One region of the Paenibacillus sp. WC2504 genome, then DNA from elsewhere that is predicted to be linked to it. Evidence: riboswitches for the same ligand, from Rfam matches in the RefSeq annotation. Region 1 holds a riboswitch; each other region holds the start of a gene.

Region 1 (4,420 bases):
ACGTGGAGGCATCTAACGAACTGGAGTGTGTAAGGAACAGGAGCGCGGCTTTATCGTTGCCTACGACGAAACCTGTTTGTTCTTTAATTTGAAATTTATCTAAAATGGTGCCATGATGCGACCTTGCGATATGGTGAAACTTCCAGGAATCGTTTTCTTTAATGAGAAAATACAAGACGCGATTCTTGTGATTGTTGCTAAATTCCCTCGTAACACCAATCATACATATTTTTTCGCCTAGACTAAGATACTCATCGACTACATAAGATTTCAAGCGCAATCGCAGCACATTCTTGTGTTGAATATAGGCTTCCATTTCTTCAACTGTTCGCTGGTCTCTCGGATCCTGCTTCGTTGCATAAAATACTTCTTTGATAAACGTATCCGTTTGCAGGCTTCTGGCCCCTTTGAAATGATTGTATGTACGGAAAAACTGCTGAATAACTTCCCTGACCTCATCTGGCATTGCAGGTCCCTTATCCACGGTATACATGCTATCTGCTACACTCGAATGTCTCTTTTTATGAAACCAACTCTTCCAGACACTTAATTGCATGCGCTCGTGTTCACCTGCTCTTTCTTTCTTCCAAACATTTCTTCATTATAGGCTAAAAACCATAAAATTTCGATAAAAATCGCATGATTGTGCGAACGAAAAAAAACACCTGCCTTCTATGCCTTTCATTCGAAAGAACATAGAAACAAGTGTTCGATAGTCCTATCCTTACAGAACTCTTCTCGCTCCGACATACCTTGCGCTCCAATAAGCGCTCGAAAGGCTATCCACAGCCACGCCTCTGGATGTAGTCGCTGAAATGAATTGATCGTTGCCAAGATAAATGCCTACGTGATTCACTGTTTTTGAAGCAAAAAATACCAAATCTCCGGCTTTCAAATCCGTCACTTTCGTACCTGCTTCACTGTGCATCTCCGCTGACGTACGGGGCAAATCGATCCCCTTCGCTTGAAACAAGAATCGCACAAAACCGGAGCAATCAAATCCTCTCGGCGTCGTCCCACCCCATACATAAGGCACGCCCATATAGGAGTTTGCCGTCTGAATAATTTGCTCACTCACTGACGGAACAACGGGAGCGGCCGCGGCTACAACCTTAGGTGCTGGTGGTGGTGGCGGCGCAATCCAGGCTGGCTTGTGTGATTTTCCATCCACATCCACAATCGCAATCTGATTGGCTTCATTCCATTCAATTGGCGAACCGAAGGTTTCCGTGATGAAACGCAGTGGAACATATGTATTCCCTTGGTACACGGTTGGACTGCTTTCCAAACTGATCTTCTTACTGTTCACAAGCGCTTGTTGCTGCTCTGTAATAAGTAAGATGGACTGCTGTTTGTTAACCAGTGTGACCTCGATTTGGTCCTCTTGCTTCTCCCAGCTCACCTGATAGCCCAGCTTCTCAGATAGCACTCGGAGTGGAACTTGCATGATGCCCTTGTTATCAATATAAGGCTGAACTTCCGGAAACTTCAGCAGCTCATCATTGACTTGCACCTTGACAGGGCTGTCCGTAGGCGTGGATGCAGCCTGAGCGGAGTGTGCTGTAAACATCGGTACTGCGGCGCATAATAGTGCGCATGAACAAATAAGACGTGAAGAAAAAGATTTCAAAACCTTGCCTCCTTGACGCCTCCGAGGTTAGTTGACGGGTTCGGGAAGAGGTTTTCCCTAGTACGCTCAGCTAGCAGCGCTCATTCACCCCAAATAAAGAAGTCCCCCGTACCAGAGCTTGCGATGCTCCAAGATTCGGCATTTTTTGTCTATGTTAGACTAGCATAGTTTAATTGGTAGGTACAAGCTTTGCGAAACGGTAAGTTTTACCAATAGATTTTGTCGCATATTGCGTACGGAATACACGGGATAATAGACAAAAAAAACCACCCAATAGGGTGGTTTTGCTTGCGATTAGGAGTAGCCAATTACGGATAGCACACGATCACTGACTGTGTTCAAAGTTGCTACCTCTGAATCGGATAATGACAATGAGGCCGCTTTGATATTATTTTCAAGATGATGCTCATCCTGTGTCCCTATAATAGCCGAAGTAAGTGCTTCCTGGTGCAGCAGCCAAGCAATTGCGATCTGTGTTACGTTAGCGTCCTTGGCATCCGCCATTTCTTTCATGACAGCTAAAAGCTCTTTCTCCGCCTCCAGATGCTCCGGTAGGAACAGCCTTCTCTCCTTGCGGAAGTCTCCCTCTTTCAGCGTCCTGCCATGAAGATGGAACGCGCCTGTCAGTATCCCCTTGGCGATCGAGCTGTAGCTCATTACACCAACGTTATGTTTCTGGCAGAATGGCAAAATCTCTGGCTCGATAGCTCTGTGCAGCAAACTGTATTCCGGCTGAATCACATCGATTTGCGCATAGTTTACCGCTTCTTTCAGCTGCTCCAAAGAGAAATTCGAAACGCCGATAGCCCGAATCAAGCCTTCTTCTTTCAGCTTCACAAATTCACCAAGCGTATGCTGCACCGGGATCTCAAAACTTGGCCAGTGAATGTAATAAACATCTATGTAATCAGTCTTCAAACGTTTCAAACTGTTTTCTGCCGATCTCCTTACGTCTTGAGGAGCTAGATTGCTTCGACTCACCTTCGTCGTAATGATGCATTGCTTACGTATATCCGCCAAAGCAGCGCCGACGATCTCTTCCGAGTGTCCATTGCCGTAGCCTTCAGCTGTATCAAACGTTGTGATGCCCAGCTCGAACGCTTTACGGATGAGCTCGATATTATTTTGGTCGTTCGTGAACTCCCAGGGGCCGCCTCCAAGCTCCCAACAGCCAAAAGTTATGTTTGAGATGTCAAAACCTGCATGTCCAAGCTTTTTCGCTTTCATAGTCGCCGACCTCATTTCATTGATATAGTCTCACGATAATGCACACGTTAACAAAATAAGTATACCGCTTTCATCTACTTTTGCCAAGAAACGTGCGGGCTCGGGCATTTCGTTAGGATGGTCCCCATAGCTGTATCGTGTCTCTGCGCGTCCTACTCGGGATTACTCAAGCTGTCTTCAAGGACGGTCGAACCCCTAGTGGGTTCTCTTCCCTTACCCGCACAAAACAAAAAGATCACCCCAAGGTGATCTCTTGTTTGAAGCGGGTGATGGGAATCGAACCCACGCTACCAGCTTGGAAGGCTGAAGTTCTACCATTGAACTACACCCGCGTAAATATCGGGATGACACGATTTGAACATGCGACCCCCTGCTCCCAAAGCAGGTGCTCTACCAAGCTGAGCTACATCCCGAAACGCTTATAACTTAATTAAAATGGCGCGCCCTGAGAGATTCGAACTCCCGACCTTTTGATTCGTAGTCAAATACTCTATCCAGCTGAGCTAAGGGCGCTTAAAATATGGAGCGGAAGACGGGGATCGAACCCGCGACCCTCGCCTTGGCAAGGCGATGCTCTACCGCTGAGCCACTTCCGCACGGTATGTGTTGCTTGTCACTTGATTTCTTTCTCAGAGGCGACAAGGAATAATATATCAGGATTTCAGAACAAATGCAAATGTTTTTTGTTACCAATCGCTTATTTTATAAAAATACCACCAAAAGGCAGAACTTCCCTTGCAATTCGCCGCAATAAGCTATCATTTTTCATATGCTCATCCAACTTACGATCCGGCTTGCATGGCTGCAGCAGCACATGCCCTTGCCCTGTCATCTCCCAATGATAATTCATATGCTGGCTCGCTAATGTATTGCCATATACACAAAGACGCAGTACTGCATTCCGAGGATACGCAATTAGACAATGAATATCCACATATAAAGGCTGCTTCGGATCCAAAGCCATCTGATACAACGGACCAGCGGTCAAAAGTCCCAGCTTTCCCGGCCCCTTAAACTGCATTTTCACGAGATCTTGCGTGATCAGCGTATTTTTAACATTTTGTAAGTGAGAAGTAAAGCTGACACCGCTGGTATAAAACAGAACATGCCGAAACTCGTACAAAAGATCATCCTCATCGCCAATAGGCACCACAGACATACTGTAGCCTTCTGGCAAGCCTAGCATGAGCTGAGCAGGACCATACACGCGCGACTGAATCAGACGTTTTTTGCGGTACATGCTGGGCAGCTTCATCAAAGAATCCTCTCTTTGCTCAGACTTCCCTTGAAAAGCTACGATTTGGCTCGGATGCAGCACATGGATCGATTCGTCCTTCTCGATGCGCAGTGTGGCCATTTTTGCGTGTGAGCTTGCATGTTCGAAAGTAACTTCCACGCCTCTCAGGCCTCCTATCTCATTTGACGCTTCTGCCTCCGCCAGACCACATAACGAAACACCCGCCCGAGTACAAAATACAATACTACAAGCACAACCACCGCGATAACCATATTCGTTATCTTCCGATTCCGGTTCTCTTTATCTATTGCAACCTGCTCCATGGC
Region 2 (4,420 bases), 660 kb from region 1:
TTTTGAGCACGAGATTGTGCTTTTTTATAATTTGTTTCGTCTTACTGGGTGTTGCGACATCTTCCGCTGTTACAATCACTTCACTGCCGGGTATAGTCATTATGTAGCCCTCATTTATCTATAGGTTCTGAATTCCGAATTCCACTGTTATTCCTTACTTTACTATATCTTCGGCTCCAGATGCTCCAAGGCTGCCTCAAATTCCTCACGTGAGATCTGGAACATCGCACATCGCTTATAAAATTGTTTGCCATTGCAGTAACCGATACCCAGGGCATTGCCAACAACGAGCCTCCTGGAAGCCGCCTCCGGATGAACGATCAGCCCTGCGGCTATGAGATCCTCCATGGTAAGCTGCGAGACAGCCCCGTCGTACTCTGTCCGCAGGTTCTGGAGCGCCTCCCGGACAATCTCCGGCGCTGCGTTCTCGACGCCGATGTCGCCCTTATATTCGGCCTGCGCCTGCGTGATAAAGGCATGCTTGCAGCCAGGCACCTTGGCTGCCACAATCTTCCGTATCCGCTCACCTGCGTGATCCGGATCCGTAAAGATAATGACGCCTCTGCGCTGCTGCGCGAGGGCTATTCGCTTCAATACGGCTTGCCCGATGGCTGAGCCGCCTGTCTCTATCGTATCCGCCTCGACGGCTCGGCGAATAGCGGCCGTGTCGTCCTTGCCTTCAACGACGATGACTTCTTTAATCATAATCGGTTCCCTTCCCAGTACGCAGAAAAAGAAGAGGGATTCCCTCTTCTTTCGCCCAGGCTGCTTGCCTGGCAACGTATATTGACATTGTTCCCGCTGAAACAGACGTTTACACGTTAATTTTCAGACGGCTTTTTCGGTCCTACGACATAGACCGTATACCCTTGTTTCGTTCCGAATTTATTGGCGTAGCCATGATCTTCAAAGTACACATCGATCATTTGGCCTTTCACACCACTGCCAATATCTTCAGCACGACGGAAGCCAACGCCCTCAATGTAAACCCACCATCCCAGTGGGATAACTTTCGGATCTACCGCAATCGTTCTGCCCTCAGTAACTGTCGTTCCTGTATACGTCTTCCCATACCCAGGAGTTCCTTCGGCTTTCCCTGTCGAATCGGCTCCCGCTGAATAAGCCGTGAGTTTCACGTTCTTGAGGATTTGTTTATACCCAAATGTTACACCATTCTTAGAGACCTCATCCACGCTAGGGGATGATGCCGACAGAACGACAACGGGATTTTTCGTGCCAACGGACACAACTTTTTTAACGCTTTGTTCCTGTACTTCTTGACCTACAACAGCTTCTGCAACTAATACGCCATCTTCGTAAGTCTTTTCTTTCTTTTTCAGAAGTACGCCCTCTTTACCTTCTTGAACGACCTGCTCTTTACCCTTAAGCAACGATGCATCATTTTTCTTTTCCGTGTCGAATGCAATCGGTTCTGTTACTTCTTCCGTCTCTTTTTTCACACGGACGATTTTGATTTCATCGCCTGAGCTTAAAGAGGCTGTCGGTTCGGGAGTCAGCTTATCGTGCTCCCCAAGTGCAATATGTAAACGTTGCAATGCACTTTCAACCGTTCTTGCAGTTGTGTAAACAGTGGTGGTCTTTCCATCAGCAGTCAATTGAATTGGAGAAGCGTGTTCGATGACGAATTTGTCCCCGCCCTTGATTGTAGCCGTAGGGTCTGCAGATATTTCATCGTGTTCACCAATCGTTATGGCTTGTTCATCCAGTAGGCGTTGCAGGACCCATTGCTTCGTGTGCACAACGGTTTCTTGTCCATTCACAACCACGGATACGCTCTTGGTAGCCGTACCGTACAACAACACCAAAAACATGAAAGTCATTGCGATTGAGATTATAGCCAGGCTTAAAATCAAACGCAAGTTTTCATGCTTCCATCGCAATGCGAAGGACATGCTGGATGATCGTTTTACATGGGTCTCGCTAAAAGAGATACTGCCCACTTCTTCGGTCCTCCTTCAAAGCCTCGCCGCCAGGTTACAGCATGATTAAATTTGACGCGACTAAGGTTTTTAATTTAACTTAACGTGTCGTCCATCGGCAGTTGTTTGGAAACAGCTGCGTTCTGGTCGTCCCACCCCGCTTTGCTATTCATCATCCTATGAATTCCGGGTTACGAATAGTCGTCCGAAACAGTTAAAGGTCCTTATGGGGACAAAAAGCCAGCAAGAAGAGGACTCTTCTCGCTGGCTTAGTTTGCATAGTAAAAATACACAAATAGCACGCACGACAATCGTTACCTCTCTTACGCTTACGAGGTTAGCTGACGGATTCGGACGTGAGAGTCGCCCTACTCAGACGTAAACTTACGTTCAACGTCCAAGATTCACCCCTGTTACTCACTCTGTTTACTTCGTCAGCGATACCGCTTTATAAGCTAACAGTGGTTCCCCCGTTCCCATAATTGGAACTCAGCGAATGGAAAAATGGCAAATTGGTTATTAAGTTATTATGAAAAGTATATTACGCTGTTAATCTCTGCCTGTAAAGGGATTAACACCTACTAAAAAGGGCTAAATCGATTAAAAATAGCTTATTTTCAAGATAAAACCACCTTTTATCTACATTTAACTCATTATAACGTACGAATACTAAGTTTCTTCGTGTTTTCACTCTTAAACTAGGCTTCGAATCTAAATTTGTTTATAATTATCAGGTATGAAACCTATGTATAAATTCCAATAATTAGATATTTAGGGAGGCACTGAGATGGGTCCCATATTACAAGTTGACGCTTTATTCGGGGGATATTTACCAAATAAACCTGTTCTTCACGACCTCACATTTTCCATCCGTCAGGGTGAAATGATGGGATTAATCGGACTGAATGGCGCAGGAAAAAGTACGACCATCAAGAACATCCTTGGATTGCTTCAACCGCAAAGGGGTTCAATTAAAATTAACGGTTTGACGTTAGCCGAAGATCCGCTGCCTTACCATGCCACTTACGCTTATGTGCCCGAAAGTCCAGAGCTATATGAAGAGCTTACGATTCGCGAGCATCTGGAGTTAACCGCCATGGCTTACGGCTTAACGAAAGATGACTATCTCTCCCGCTCTCAAGCGCTGCTCGAGCAGTTTCACATGCAGGACAAGCTTAACTCTTTCGCAAGCCATTTATCCAAAGGGATGAAGCAAAAGGTCATGATCATGAATGCGTTCCTGATCGAACCTTCCCTCTACATCATTGATGAGCCTTTTCTCGGGCTCGATCCGCTGGCTATCCGCTCATTACTGGAGTTGATGGTCAAAATGAAGCGACGCGGCGCGTCATTTCTCATATCCTCGCATATTTTGTCTACGATTGAAAAATATTGCGATAACTATGTCGTCCTTCACAAAGGACATATGGTCGCTCAAGGCGATTTAGTCGAATTGCGTCAGCAGACAGGGCTCCAGCAAGCGTCATTGGACGACATCTTTTATAAACTTGTAAAAGGAGAATTAGTATGAAGGCGATGGACATGGATACCCGTGCCCTATGGCAGAAGAGATTTGAGCATTATATGAAGGAATCCATGGGTTACCTGCAGTATGCAGCGCGCAGCAATTTTTTCGGCTTCCTGCTATTTCTTGTCATCCTTTCTTCCTATTATTATGCAAAAATACTACAGCGCCTTCCGACAGATTATCCCTATCTGTGGATCGTCCTTTTGCTGCTGGTACCATTGTTAGCCTCAAGCCCCATTCGCACGCTAGCTAGAAGCGCAGACCGTATGTTTCTACTGCGCGTTGAACATCAGATGGGTCCTTACTTCCGCGGCGGATTCATGTACAGCCTAGTGCTGCAAGCATTCTGGACATTTCTGGCATGGGTTGTCCTATGGCCCTTGTATCATCACTGCCTAGGCCGCGATGAGCAGCATTTCTTATGGATGCTTGCTTTGCTTCTATTAATGAAGGTAGGCCATTTATTGGCCAGCTGGCAAGAAAGCCGATTTACTAATGAGCGCGCAAGAAGGATTTCCGTTAGCTTCCGCTGGCTGGCAACAGTTGTCCTGATTTCTCTGCAATTTCTGACAAGCGTCCTCTGGGCAAGCGGAGCTGCTCTTGTACTTACACTGGCTTGGTTAACTGCTACGCATTACGTATCCAAATACTACATCGGGTGGGATTATCTCATTGCGAAGGAAAGGCAGCAGCAAGCGCGATTATATGCCTTTTTCAACTGGTTCGTGGATGTTCCGCAATTGGGAACACGAATAGCCCGCCGAAGCTGGATCAGCGGGGTCACAAGATTTATTCCTTTTAAACAAGATGCTGCCTATCTCTACATATATATGAAAACATTTCTACGTACGGAGCTATTCGCGATTGTCTTACGTATATCCTTACTGGGCACATTAGCCATCGCCGTTTCAAGCAGCAGCACAGCGAGACTGCTCATCTTCTTCATCGCTTT
Region 3 (4,420 bases), 6.7 Mb from region 1:
CCGATTCTGATAGGGATCAAGTTGAAATTTCTGTTCGAGCTTGCGCACGCCTATGGCTACTCCACGAAGGACTATAGAGAGCGTTTGTTTATCCTGTATGTGTTTCAAATCGCGTTCTCTAGTCCAGCGAAAAAACCTGCTCTATTAGACACGATCAAGAATTGGCACGAGGTCGCAAGCGGCTTTCCGCCGTCTGACGCCTATATGGATCAAGTGGATTGGCAGCAGTTGCAGCAGGAATATCGGGACACTATTGATTTCCGTAAAATGCTGCAGCTTGTCCCCGGCATTGGAGCTGTCGTAGGCGCATGGGCGAATTTTGGCCTGCTGGAAGAGTTGGGCGTGGCGGGCATGAACAGCTTTCGCTTGCGTCGGTTAGAGGATAAAACCAGGTTGGAGGCTGAGGGTGAGCAGTGAACGGGTGGATTCCCGTTGGAGAAAATCCAATGAAAGTGCGAATTTCCTTGCTAAAATGCTGGTTTGGTTGGATGAAATCCAATAGGTAGGGGGAAATTGGCATCCTGTGGGCTGTTGCGGCGTGCTTCGTTGGATTTCATCCAACGGAACGCGGAAATCCGGCCTCAAAAAGGAGTTCTCATTGGAATTTATCCAATGAGAAGAGGCGAGGCATCGCCAGCCCGCGGTCCAACTCCTTAGCCCCTCCACGCGCTCGCCACGCCGTTCAATGTCTTGGTCCGCCACGTGCCCGCCACGCGCTCTCGCCCTACGTCCCGCATCCCCTCGCCCCGCGCACTTATGCCGCTGCACCCGCCCCCCATACCACACAGCCTTTTTTGACCAAGCTAGGCAATGTTCCAGTGATTTTTAGGAAAGAGGCACATATACTAATGATGAGCCAAACCATGTGTACGCCCTGAACGAGTATGTGATTTTTTTCACATGACAACCCTGGATGGTTTGGTCGATCTTTTTCACCAACGATGGTAGAGAAAAAAGATGATGTAATCGGAGGAGAGGATTCAGATGAGTAGACCGAAGGTGGTTATTCTGGGAGCTGGGTACGGTGGGCTTGTAACGGCAATAAGGCTGCAGAAGCTGATCAAAGCAGATGAAGTGGCGGTCACGCTGGTGAACAAACACGACTATCACTACATGACGACACATCTGCATATGCCGGCAGCCGGCACTGATCATCATGAGAATGCGCGTGTAGCAATTAAGGATCTGATCGATGAGCGGAAAATTCATTTTATCAAAGCAACGGTTCAGCAGATCGTACCTGAGGAAAAAAAGGTGGTTCTGACGGACGAAGTCCTCACCTACGACTACTTGGTCGTGGGGCTTGGGAGTGAGACGGAAACCTTCGGCATTCCGGGATTGCGCGAGTATGCGATGACAATTAACAGCATTAACAGTGTTCGCTTCATTCGTCAGCATACACAGTATATGTTCGCTAAATATAAATTGGATTCCAAGCATAAGGAATATTTGACAATCGTTGTTGGAGGCGCTGGTTTTACAGGCACGGAGTTTGTTGGGGAGCTGGCTGACCGAATTCCTGATCTTTGCCACATGTTTGACGTCGATCCTTCCCTTGTTCAGATCATCAATATCGAAGCATCGCCTACTGCTTTGCCGCCAGGATTGCCGAATGACCTCGTGGAATACGGCATGGACGTGATGCGCCGCAAAGGGGTTCAATATAAATTATCTACCGCCATCAAGGCATGCGAGCCCGGCGGCGTGCTGTTGGGAGACGGCCAATTCATACCTGCCGGCACGGTCATTTGGTCGGGAGGTGTTCGTGGGAATTCCTTGCTGCAAGATGCGGGCTTCCACGTCCAACGCGGCAGGGTCAAAGTGGATGACTACTTGCGTTCCTTGCAGTTTCCCGATGTTTTTATTACGGGTGATTGCTCGATTGTCATGAGCCCGGAAGGCACGCCATACCCCGCCAATGCCCAAATCGCCGTCCAACAAGGTTGTAATACGGCAAAAAATTTATACTATTCACTGAGTGGAAAGCCATTACGACCTTTTGCCTACGATTACAAAGGCACGGTCGCCTCGCTTGGTCGCGGAGAAGCAATTGGTATCCTGAAGGTCAAAAAAGTGAAAGGCAGGCTGGCCGCATTCCTCAAAAAAATAATCGATGCCCGCTATTTATTTCTCATTGGCGGTATCCCACTCATCTTCAAAAAGATGATTTTTAAGCAAAAACAAGCCACAAGGAAGCGTCATGTGAGAAATTAATTTTGCTGAAATACCCGAAAATCTAATGAATCAGACAATAAGCTAGTAAAACAGAGATACTGAAAGGATTACATCATTGTAAGCGGATTATCAAATGAATGCGGGGAGGGAATAATCTTTTTTAAGATTATTCTCTCCTTTACTATGAGCCAATAAGAGAGTAGTATCAACTCGTACGTTAACAGTTGAATATTTCGCTTAATTTTCTAATTAGAAAAGCGGGGGAACCATAGGTTTCAACGGGGTGAGTAAGGTGTGTCTTGTCGCATGCGGCAGCTACCTTTAGGGCAGATTTCTCGCAGCCCGAACCCGTCAGCTAACCTCGTAAGCGGTCGTGAGAAAGGAGAACATGTGGCTAAGCACAAGGTCTATCCTTGTGTTTTTTTGCGCCTAAAAAAGGGAAATCAAGCTGAAAACTAGGTTATTTGGAGGAATTTCACAGCATGACAAGTGACTCATTGAAAAAGATTGTATTCGGCAAACCGCTGAAATCAGCGGAGCTGGAATCTGAGAAAATGCAGGTATGGAAGGCTCTGCCCATCCTGTCTTCAGATGCCCTGTCTTCGGTAGCCTATGGCACGGAGCAAATTTTGCTAGAGCTTGCAACTGTTGGGGTTGCTGCTTTTGCTTTCTCATTGCCGATTGCAATCTCGATTATTGCTTTAATCATGCTTCTTGTTTTAAGTTATCGCCAAGTGATTGAGGCCTATCCAATGGGCGGCGGAGCTTACATGGTGGCCAAGGAAAATTTGGGCATGATGTCGGGAAGGCTCACCGGAGTTTCACTGCTGATTGATTACACGTTAACCGTTGCGGTTTCGATTTCAGCAGGCGTGCAGGCGATAACGTCGGCATTCCCGGTTACAGTGCCTTATATTGTCCCCATAGCCTTAGTGCTTGTCTGGTTGATGGTTTGGCTGAATTTGCGGGGCACTTCTGAATCCGGAACGGTGTTCGCGATTCCAACGTACTTTTTTATCCTGTGTATTTTACTGCTGATCGGCAAAGGGATCTTCGATATGCTGACAGGATCCATGAATATGCATGAATTCCAAGTTGTTCCCAGCTCGATGACGAGCTCATTGACTTTGTTTGTTATTCTAAAAGCCTTTTCATCCGGCTGCTCGGCCGTGACAGGGATTGAGGCGATATCCGATGCGGTGCCGCATTTCCGTACGCCATCTGTCAAGAATGCCAAGAGAACCCTGGCTTCGCTTGGTACACTATTGGCGATTGTCTTCGGGGGCGTCACCTTGCTGAGCTTGGGTTATGGAATTGCACCTGACCCGCATGGACATACTTCGGTCTTGTCGATGGTTACGGAGCAAGCGTTTGGCCGTGGCGTCATGTATTATGCCACACAGATTGGCACCATGCTGATTCTAGTATTGGCTGCGAATACGAGCTTCAACGGATTTCCTATTTTGGCATCCATTATGGCTCAGGATAAAAACTTTCCGCGCATGTTCTCGTATCGGGGAGATCGGTTGTCGTTTCACTACGGGATCGTAACGTTAGGTGTTTTGGCAAGTATCTTGCTCGTCATTTTCAAAGGAAAAACCGATGCACTTATTCCACTTTATGCGATTGGCGTCTTTTTATCTTTTACCCTTGCCCAAAGCGGTTTGGTCCGCAAATGGTTCAGAGAACGTCCGGCTGGCTGGATCGGCAAGTTCGTTATTAATGGGTTAGGGGGAATCGTTTCCCTTGCCGTTCTTATTATTTTCTGTATCACCAAATTTAGTGAAGGCGCTTGGATTGTTATTATTGTGACGCCGCTATTGCTTTGGGGAATAACCAAAATCAGCAATCACTATGATGATGTAGCCAAACAACTGCGCATTGATATCACACAAGAACGCGTATGCGTGAAGGAACCTGTAATCATTGTACCTGTTGCGGGCATTCACCGCGTTGTAGCGCAGTCTTTGAACTATGCCAAATCTTTATCTCCCAATGTCATTGCTTTCTACGTCTCGTTTTCGGATGAGGATGAAGAAGCGATGCAGGAGAAGTGGGATAAGTGGGATCCGGGCGTTCGGCTTGTCGTGTTCAAATCCCGTTATCGGACCATTTTGAAGCCGCTGGCTGAGTTTATTGAAAGAGTCGATACCCATGTTTCGGAAAAGCAATCGATCATGGTGATCCTGCCCCAGTTCATGCCGAAAAAATGGTGGCACCGCCTGCTCCACAACCAGTCTGCCGC

Evidence for each region. Region 1 has a riboswitch for cyclic di-AMP ahead of ACUN27_RS33885 (C40 family peptidase). Riboswitches for the same ligand answer to the same signal wherever they lie in the genome.
Region 2: another riboswitch for cyclic di-AMP. It lies ahead of ACUN27_RS37035 (ubiquitin-like domain-containing protein); the one in region 1 lies ahead of ACUN27_RS33885 (C40 family peptidase).
Region 3: another riboswitch for cyclic di-AMP. It lies ahead of ACUN27_RS03295 (APC family permease); the one in region 1 lies ahead of ACUN27_RS33885 (C40 family peptidase).

The regions. Positions count from the first base shown of each region.
Region 1 covers NZ_JBQZFH010000001.1:7,433,643-7,438,062, forward strand. The annotation lists gene ACUN27_RS33880 (hypothetical protein) at 1-556, opposite strand, end outside; gene ACUN27_RS33885 (C40 family peptidase) at 725-1,630, opposite strand; cyclic di-AMP (ydaO/yuaA leader) riboswitch at 1,632-1,781, opposite strand; gene ACUN27_RS33890 (aldo/keto reductase) at 1,925-2,857, opposite strand; tRNA gene ACUN27_RS33895 (tRNA-Gly) at 3,119-3,189, opposite strand; tRNA gene ACUN27_RS33900 (tRNA-Pro) at 3,197-3,270, opposite strand; tRNA gene ACUN27_RS33905 (tRNA-Arg) at 3,294-3,370, opposite strand; tRNA gene ACUN27_RS33910 (tRNA-Gly) at 3,379-3,453, opposite strand; gene ACUN27_RS33915 (AIM24 family protein) at 3,555-4,253, opposite strand; gene ACUN27_RS33920 (hypothetical protein) at 4,268-4,420, opposite strand, start outside.
Region 2 covers NZ_JBQZFH010000001.1:8,089,608-8,094,027, forward strand. The annotation lists gene rsmA (16S rRNA (adenine(1518)-N(6)/adenine(1519)-N(6))-dimethyltransferase RsmA) at 1-100, opposite strand, end outside; gene rnmV (ribonuclease M5) at 163-705, opposite strand; gene ACUN27_RS37035 (ubiquitin-like domain-containing protein) at 822-1,913, opposite strand; cyclic di-AMP (ydaO/yuaA leader) riboswitch at 2,252-2,445, opposite strand; gene ACUN27_RS37040 (ABC transporter ATP-binding protein) at 2,728-3,471, shown strand; gene ACUN27_RS37045 (ABC transporter permease) at 3,468-4,420, shown strand, end outside.
Region 3 covers NZ_JBQZFH010000001.1:703,235-707,654, forward strand. The annotation lists gene ACUN27_RS03285 (EcsC family protein) at 1-417, shown strand, start outside; gene ACUN27_RS03290 (NAD(P)/FAD-dependent oxidoreductase) at 985-2,214, shown strand; cyclic di-AMP (ydaO/yuaA leader) riboswitch at 2,400-2,560, shown strand; gene ACUN27_RS03295 (APC family permease) at 2,658-4,420, shown strand, end outside.